Regions from separate parts of the Halomonas sp. AOP25-F1-15 genome, predicted to be linked through region 1. Evidence: predicted binding sites of a transcription regulator. Region 1 holds the regulator's gene; the other holds the start of a gene.

What was found. Region 1 encodes sigma-54, which starts transcription at its own class of promoters, with help from an activator protein. Its sites were predicted from a motif close to TGGCACNNNNNTTGCTNT; they were not measured.
Region 2: the regulator sigma-54 is predicted to act here: its motif matches at 2,054-2,071, upstream of ACT3TF_RS06415 (urease accessory protein UreD).

What each region holds. Positions count from the first base shown of each region.
Region 1 is NZ_JBQSXV010000002.1:486,513-490,900, forward strand. Features, by position in the region: gene rapZ (RNase adapter RapZ) at 1-34, opposite strand, end outside; gene ACT3TF_RS05535 (PTS sugar transporter subunit IIA) at 97-567, opposite strand; gene hpf (ribosome hibernation-promoting factor, HPF/YfiA family) at 572-880, opposite strand; gene ACT3TF_RS05545 (RNA polymerase factor sigma-54) at 1,040-2,452, opposite strand; gene lptB (LPS export ABC transporter ATP-binding protein) at 2,576-3,325, opposite strand; gene lptA (lipopolysaccharide transport periplasmic protein LptA) at 3,337-3,840, opposite strand; gene lptC (LPS export ABC transporter periplasmic protein LptC) at 3,852-4,388, opposite strand, start outside.
Region 2 is NZ_JBQSXV010000003.1:101,139-105,526, forward strand. Features, by position in the region: gene ACT3TF_RS06405 (ABC transporter ATP-binding protein) at 1-807, opposite strand, end outside; gene ACT3TF_RS06410 (TetR/AcrR family transcriptional regulator) at 1,009-1,647, shown strand; gene ACT3TF_RS06415 (urease accessory protein UreD) at 2,112-2,996, shown strand; gene fauA (TonB-dependent alcaligin siderophore receptor FauA) at 3,030-4,388, opposite strand, start outside.

The DNA.
Region 1 (4,388 bases):
ACCCAGAACGACCGCTAATGATGACCAGTTGCATAGAGTTTCTCTTCGCGTTAATCCAACGGCTTAAATAGGGACTTGATGGTCATTGATTGTCGCTTAATCCGCTGAATGCTCACGAATTTTAGCTGTAATGAGGTCGAGTAGTTCGCGCTGACTGCCTGCTTTGCGTAGCCGCTGGCGAGTATCCGCATCATTCATGATGGTGGCTACTTGGCCTAGCAAAGAGAGGTGTGTGTCATCCGCTTGTTCCGGTACGAGCAGCACAAACACTAGATCAACGGGGTCGCCGTCGATAGCATCAAAATCAATCGCTTCTGAGAGTTTTAAAAAACCAGCAATAGGCGTAGAGCAGTGAGGGCTGCGGGCATGTGGAATAGCCACGCCGTTACCAATCCCTGTGCTACCTAAGCGTTCTCGGCCGATTAAGCGACTGAACACTTCTTGGCTATCTAAACTGGGCGTATTTTGGGCGATAAAGGTGCTGAAAAATTCCAGCACCCTTTTTTTGCTGCCCCCAGGGACGTCGAAAAGAACGCGCTCTGGGGGGAGTATGGTTTCCAACGTCATTGAATTAACGCACACCTGCGCCTTGGGCGCGAGCTTGTGCTTTTTCCTTATGTTTAACGAGTTGACGATCAATTTTGTCCGCTAGCGCATCGATAGCGGCATACATATCACTGTCTAGGGCTTCTGCATGTAAGTCAGCGCCTGCTGCATGCAGTGTGCAGGCTGCCTGTTGGCGTTCTTTCTCCACCGATAGGGTGACCTGCACAGTGGTTATATTGTCGTAATGACGCTCAACACGTTCAAGCTTTTCATTAACATAGTCACGCAAGGCGTCAGTCAGTTCTACGTGATGACCAGTGATATTTACTTGCATTGACGTACTCCTTATCTATCGGACTGTACTTAGGAACCGTGCTTAGGAACCGTACTTAGGGACTGTACTTAGTACTTAGATATGTAGCCCTTTTGATTGTAACCCTTTTTGCCCCGTTGCAAAGCCCTTGTCGAGAGTTTCGCTGCAACCTGGCAGATCCTAGCGCAAACGGCGCCGCTCACTGGAAGAGGGAATGCCCATGGCTTCACGATATTTGGCTACCGTACGCCTTGCAACTTGAATGCCACCTTCTTCTAATAATGTCACTAAGCGGCTATCAGAAAGCGGTTTGCTGGGCGCTTCTTCGTGAACCAGCTTTTTCAGGCGGGCGCGGATCGCGGTACTGGAGTGGCTGTCGCCATCCTGGCCACTCACTTGGCTAGAGAAAAAGTATTTCAGCTCGAACACGCCACGCGGCGTATGAATATATTTCTGCGTTGTCACCCGTGAAATCGTTGATTCATGCATTTCAACGGCTGCGGCTATATCGGCCAAAATCAGCGGTTTCATGGATTCTTCGCCATGTTCGAGAAAGCCGATTTGACGGGTAATGATTTCACGGCCCACTCGCAGCAGCGTGTCGTTACGACTCGAAAGGCTTTTAATTAACCAGCGCGCTTCCTGCAGGTGTTCTTTCAAAAACTGATTATCCTGACTTTTGTCCGCACGCTTTATCAGGCTGGCGTAATCAGGTTGGATTCTTAACCGAGGCAGGGCGTCCTGATTGAGCTCTAAATGCCAGCCTTCATTATCATGACGCACCACCAGGTCGGGCGTGATGTAGCTGTCGTTGGTCACGCCATAAGCGCTGCCTGGGCGTGGATCTAGGCTGCGAATTAGCTGGATGACATCGGCTAGCTGCTCGTCATCGAGTCCTAAGCGTCGCTTGAGTAAGCGCATGTCATCTTTGCTGAGCGCTTCAAGAAACTGACGCACTAGCCTACGAGCAGGCACTAGCAGTGGCGTATCATCTGGCAGGGCGGCGAGCTGCAGCATCAAGCATTCACGCAGGTCGCGGGCAAAAATACCGGTGGGCTCGAATTGCTGCAGTTTTAATAATGTCGTTTCGACTTCGCGCTGGCTAAGGCTATCAATGCCCTGGGCGCGTAGCCCTTCACGAATATCATTAAGCGGCTGGGTCAAATAGCCGTTGGCATCTAGTGCATCAATGAGGCTCTCGGAAACCAGCTGTTCACGCACACTAAAATCGGTCATGGCGAGTTGCCACAATAGGTGGCCATGAAGGCTCTGTTCGGCAGCCTGGCGCTCAAAATCAGGGCCCTCGCTGCTGCTGCCAGTGCCGCCAATGTCTTGATAGGTGTCCGACCAGTCGCTATCAACGGAAAGCTCGGTGGGAATGCTCTCTGACCACTCCTCCTCTTTAGGCTCGCTTACGGCCTCTTCACCGAACTCATCTTCCTGTTCCAGCATGGGGTTGGCATCTAAGGCCTGCTGAATTTCCTGACGAAGATCCAGAGTCGATAGCTGCAGCAGGGCGATAGCCTGCTGCAGCTGAGGTGTCATGGTCAGCTGTGTCCCAATGCGCAGTTGAAGAGAAGCTTTCATGACCATTTGAGAACCACTCGTTAATCGGAATGCTTTACCCTAGTGCGAGTGGGAGCTGGGTGCAAGTGCAATAAGCATGCCATTGGTAGTTAAAGCGTTATAAGGCGGGATTTATGGGCAAAAATAAGCCTACAGACGAAAATCTGCGCCCAGATAAACATCCCTGACTTGCTGGTTAGTGAGGATAGATGCCGGGGGGCCGCTGGCGATGATATGGCCATCGCCGACAATATAAGCGATATCGCAAATGTCCAGCGTTTCACGGACGTTATGGTCGGTAATCAGAACGCCAATGTGGCGCTGTTTCAGCGCGCGAATGATGGTTTTAATCTCGCCCACTGAAATGGGGTCAACCCCGGCAAAGGGCTCATCTAGCAAGATGAAGGCGGGTTCGGTCGCTAGCGAGCGGGCAATTTCTACACGGCGACGCTCTCCCCCTGAGAGGCTCATGCCTAGGTTGTCGCGAATATGGGTGATATGGAAATCTTCAAGCAGAGCCTCCAGGCGCTCTTCGCGACCTGGGCGGTCGAGCTCTTTGCGCGTTTCTAATATCGCCATAATGTTATCGGCAACCGATAATTTGCGAAAAATAGACGCTTCTTGGGGCAGGTAGCCAATGCCTGCCGCTGCGCGCTCATGCATCGGAGCACGAGTTAAATCTAAGTCGTCAATACCCACTTTGCCGGCGTCAGATTTGACCAGCCCGACAATCATATAAAACGACGTGGTTTTGCCCGCGCCGTTAGGGCCGAGTAAGCCAACGACGCTGCCTTGGGAGATTTCCAAGTTAATATCTTTAACCACTCGGCGGCGTTTGTAACTTTTTGCCAAGTGGTGGGCATATAGTGTTTTTATCGGCGCATTGTCAGCAGTTGCCATCGATAGACTCTCTATTGTTCAGGCTGAATAGTCATGCGTATACGCTGCGGCTCGCTACCTTCAACGTCTGAGCGCGCTTGAATCACTTCACGGTCGATGAAATATTCAAGCCGACCTCCGGTAAATTTGTCGTCCTGCTGTGTCAATTCAGCTTGATCAACGAGCTCCACTCGGCGTTCGGCGACGTGATAAATAATCCGCCGAGCCCAGCCTTCCGTCGGGCCTTCTTGCCCTTCGGCCTGATGGCGCAAATAAGCACGCTCACCGGTCGACGTTGCCCGTGAAAGCTCGCCCGCCTCATTGCGTTGAATTTCCACTCGTTCGCCGCGCAGCTGCATTTCGCCCTGGCGAATATTGACATCCCCGGTGTAGACGGCGGTGCCCGCGCGCTGATCAAGATCTAGGCGGTCGGCTTCGACCTCCACGGGGGCCTGTTGTGAAGACGAGCTGGTTTGGGCTGCCGCGGATAGCGGCACGGCAAGCGCAAAAAGGGCGGTGTAGATAAGTGCTTTCATGGCGACTCCTGTTAGCGTTGTGTGGCCGGTGGATGAGTGCCGCGCACACCGTCAGATAAGCGGACCTGGCTATCGTTTAACCATACATCCATATGTGAAGCATTCATTTGCTGGGGCGGCTGTTGCAGTAATACCGGTGCCTCGCTCCATGCATGTTGAGTGAGGCCATCATAGTGCAGTTCTTCAGTATCCAGCTGCCATCCTTCGTCTGGCGCAATAAGTCGCGCGGAGCCGGACATAACGAGGGACTGCGTATTGGTATTAAGCGTGCCCACATCGGCACTGGCTAGCCACTGGCGCTCATCGCTGTCATACAGGGTGGCCTGAGGGCTCTCAGACCAGGTTTCCCCGCTTTGCGGCGTATGGATGAGGCGCGGTGTTTTTAATGACTGCAAGACGTTACCGTTGTCGCCAAACAGAGTGATTTCAGCATCCTCCAGGACGTGCCCTGGCTCTTGGGCCTGCGCTTCTGGGTCGATAGCGGTTTTTTGAGGCCCGCCTGGGCCAAGCCACACCAATAGCACGCCCAAGGCGATAAAAAGCCCTGT
Region 2 (4,388 bases), on a different contig from region 1:
CGTTGTCACCATCGCATGGACATGCGCCATAGAAGCGACCAGAGGGCGGGTAAATTGCTCAAAGGCATGAGCAAAACTATCCACGGCGGCTTGGTAGCCACGATAGGCTTGTCCGGTGGTACCGAAGGCCTTGACGACGGGAATGCCACAGACAAATTCATTGATGGCGTTATTCATGCGCTCAAGCTGGGCAATAAACTCACCCATATTGGCTTTGCCGGCTTGCATCAGCCGGCGCAGGAAAAGAAAGAAACCGGGCAGCGGCAGTAACGTAATCACGGCGATTTTCCAATCCAGCGCGAGCAGGTAGATCACCGAGATCAGTAAGGCGCCAAGCACGCGTCCTACCGCCGTGTAAAAGTGCGCGGTCAGGCTGTGCAGCGTCGCAATATCGTCTTGCATCGCCTGTTTTACATCGCCGGATGCACGGCTGGTAAACCAGCCAAGCGGTGCTTGGGACAAGCGCCGCATAACAGCCAAGCGTAACTGGTAGGTGAGTTGGTTATCCGCCAGATGCGCGACCAGCTCGCCCAGGAACATGCACCCCATGCCGACGAAAAGGCTCGCGACGCTGGCGGCTACCACCCAGCCGATTTCACGCATGCTGGCGGTTGATAACGTCCAGGCGGCGCCTGGGTCAGACACAAGAATCTTGGCGATATGTGCCATACCGGCAAGCGGCACCATCGTTAATATCGTGCCGATGCCCGCCAGCATTGCCGCGGCAAAAAGCCGTGTGCGTATAGGGGCCAGCACTTGGCTGATGGGGCTCTTACCTTGGGATTTCGATGTATCGTGCGTGCTCATGAAGCGTTAGTACTCGGCCATAGGGGGTTATCGAACCTGCATAGCAGCAATCTGTAACGAGAATTAGTCGCGTTTAGTTAGGCTAATAGATAATTAGTTTCATGGCAATAAACTAATTAATATAATTGCATGTCAATCAACTAATTGACCCTAAGGTGAGTGAGTGGCTAGATAGGGGACGTCAGCGATCAAGGATGCAATATGACAACGCAACAGCCAGTTAAAGCACGCGGGCGGCCGCCTACCATCACGCTTGAGCGTATTGCCAATGCGGGTATCGAAATCGGTCTGCCCAACATCACCTTTGTTGGGGTGGCCAGCGCGCTAGGCATCAGCCATATGGCGCTGTATAAGCACGTGACGAATCTCAAGGCGCTGAAGAGGTTGGTGGCCGAAGAGATTTTTCGACGCTGGAGCATTCCGCGCGCTCGTCGAGAGGAATCCCAAGCGCTTCAGGCGTATCTGTTCACCTTTGCCATGTCGATAGCCGAGTTTGTCAAAGCGCACCCAGGCCTAACGCCCTACGTAATCCGTCGCTTGGCGGCGACCCAGCCCATGATTGAAAAAATCCATGCGCACCAAGCGCATATTGCGGAGGTCTATGAGATTTCCCAGGCCCAGGCGCGTTGGCTGCTTGCGACGGTCGCCTTTCACTGTTTTGCCGTGGCAGACACGATTTACTCGGTGATAGGACAGGCGCCTGATGACGCGGTAGATCGTGCTGAAGAAGAGGCGGAAATGGAGATTGATCTAGCGCAAGGTATGCAGGCGCTGATTACCGGCGCGCTAGTTATACTGACCGAAAACTCACTTGAGGAAGCTCACCATTCCGCCCTTTGAGAGCCGGTAAAATGGTTAGGCCAGAGTCGCTAAGCAGAGTCGCCAAGTAGAGCCGCGTCCTGCGGGCTAGGCTTTGTACGAAAAGTCGGCGAGCGAAGGCAGTTTTCGTACAGAGCCTAATGTCACGTTTGCAAGGTGATGTCTAATACGTTGCCCACACCTCTCTCCAATACCTGGCTCCTTCACTCCCTTGCGGCAGAGCGGTTGTCTAGCCGCGTTATCCCCTTTAATCGATATATTTACCTGCTTATGCAGCCCCGTTGGCAGCATAAGCAGCGCCTGTACGTTCTTGTTTGGTGCAAATTGTTATTTTTTTGATCTTTTGTGGTGCATTGAAAATTTTTAGGTGTAGGGAGAAATTGTTTAAGTCATTGTCTTAGAGCTGGAAAATAATTTTTCACCATTTTGGCGCATTAATTGCACTACTTAGCTAACGGCTTACTGAAAGGAAGCGATAGCTAATTATGATGCTATGCGATATCGCAAAATCTCCCCTTGCCTCTGGCCACCGCTTTGATCAAGGCCGCCACTGGGCGGCTTCGTTGGACTTACGTTTTGCCCAGCGCGACGGCGTTACCCGCATGGTACAGGCGCGCCACCAAGGCCCGCTGCGGGTGCAACGGCCGTTTTACCCAGAAGGCCGAAGTGAGGCGTGCCATGTGTACGTGCTTCACCCACCGGGCGGACTGGTGAGTGGCGATGCGCTTACCATTAGTGCTCATGTAGAGAGCGGTGCCCATGCGCTGCTGACGACTCCGGCTGCCAATAAACTCTATAAAGCCGACAGCCAAGGCGTTGCCTGGACTCAACATACCCAGCTAAGCGTGGAAGATAACGCGATTCTGGAATGGCTGCCCCAAGAAACCATCGCCTTTGATGGCTCGAAAGGTGAGCAGCGCACGCATATTGCCCTACACGGCAGTGCTCGCTGCTTAGGTTGGGAAATGATGGCGCTGGGGCGCCCGGCAAGCAATTTGCCCTACGTTTCGGGGCGCATTGAACAACACTTTCGGCTCACGCTAGATGGCAAACCGCTGTGGTTAGAGCGCCAGCCGTTAGACCCGCTACACCCACGCTTTGCGGGGCGCTGGGGGCAAGGTGGTGCGACCGTACAAGCTACCCTCTGGGCGGTAGGTATTGCTGATGCACCTGCCGCTATTGATGCCCTGCGCGAGGCGTTGCCGGATAACCCTCGTTGGGCCGTCACCGTGCGTTACGGCGTACTGCTGCTGCGCTACTTGGGTCATTCACGCAATGAAGCCTGGTCGCTGTGCGAGCAGGCCTGGCGGCTACTGCGTCCGCGTTGGATTGAGCGTGAAGCGCATACGCCGCGTATCTGGTTAACCTAGGGCTGTGGTGGACACAACCCTAACGGCCGGTTCTTACCAATCCCAGTTCAATGAAACGGTGGCACTACGCGGTTCGCCCAGCCAGTACTGGCTATAAAAGCCAATTTGCTCGTAGTAATCCTTGTCGAAGAGATTATTGACGTTTAGCTGAGCGTTCAGATTGTCATTGAAGCGGTATCTGGCCATCAGGTCGGCAACAGCATAAGCATCCTGGCCGACCTGCACACTACCGTTCGGGCTAGAGGCAGCGCGCGAGATATCACTTTGCCAGCGCACGCCACCGCCCACGGTCAGGTCGTGCCATGTGCCCGGCAACTGGTAGGCGGTAAACAGCTTAAGCTGCTGGCGCGGGTGGGACGTATTGGTGCGTTCTCCCTGGGCCGTTTCTGCCTGCGCTAAGGTGTAGCTCGCGCTCAGGTTCCAGCCAGGCTGCACCTCACCGATGAGTTCCAGCTCCAGCCCGTTAACTTGATTACCATCAATGCTTCGGTTTGCCTGTGTACCGGGCTGGCCGATAACCTCTACGCCCGGGATCGCTTCAGCGGCGTTATTTTGCTCTGTTCTGAACACGGCGACACTGGCATCCAGCTGGTCTCGCAGCAAGCTGGTTTTAGCGCCGATCTCATAGCTACGCCCCTGCAGAGGATCCAGCAGTGAGCCGTCTTCAAAGCGAGCGTTCTGAGTCTGAAAAATTTCCGTAGCGCTCGCGTATAGCGAGGTATGCTCGGTCACGTCATAAACAAGGCCTGCATAGGGCGTTAGCTCGTTGCTATAGCGATATTGCCGCTCATCGCCGAAGTAGTTTTGATCCAGCTCCCAGTCACTCAGGCGTGCGCCGACAATCAGGCTCAGCGGGTCACTGAGTGAAAAGCGTGAGACCACATAGCCGCCGCTTTGAGTGACGCGCATGCTATCAGCGTTAGCAAAATCTCCCCATGCGGGCTTGGCAACCACGCTGTCGCGCCAGTTGAAGAAGCTACCGGCATCCGGCGCTGCACCCGCGGGTGACGCGGTCAAAATATCGAAATCGTCCTCGTTATACATCCAGCCTATGCCCAGCTCATGCTGGCGCCCCAAGAGGCCAAAATTGCCCTCTGCGGAGAGATTGACCGTTTGCTGAGTACGGTTGCCGCGGTAGTTCAAGTAAGAACTCGACATGCCAAGGCCGGTATCTCGGTCGGGGTAGCCGCCACGGTATAGGTACTGCATGCCGTAGTTACCGTCGTTATGGCTGTAGGCCGCCCGCAAGGTCCAGCCGTTATCCAGCGTGTGGCTGAGGTCTGCAAACGCGCGCGTGGTTTCGTTATAGAACGTTGACCAGGCGGTATTGTTAGAGGCACTGCGATCAAAGTCGGTGCGGTCGCCATCGGCGTAAAAAACGGGCACGCCAGA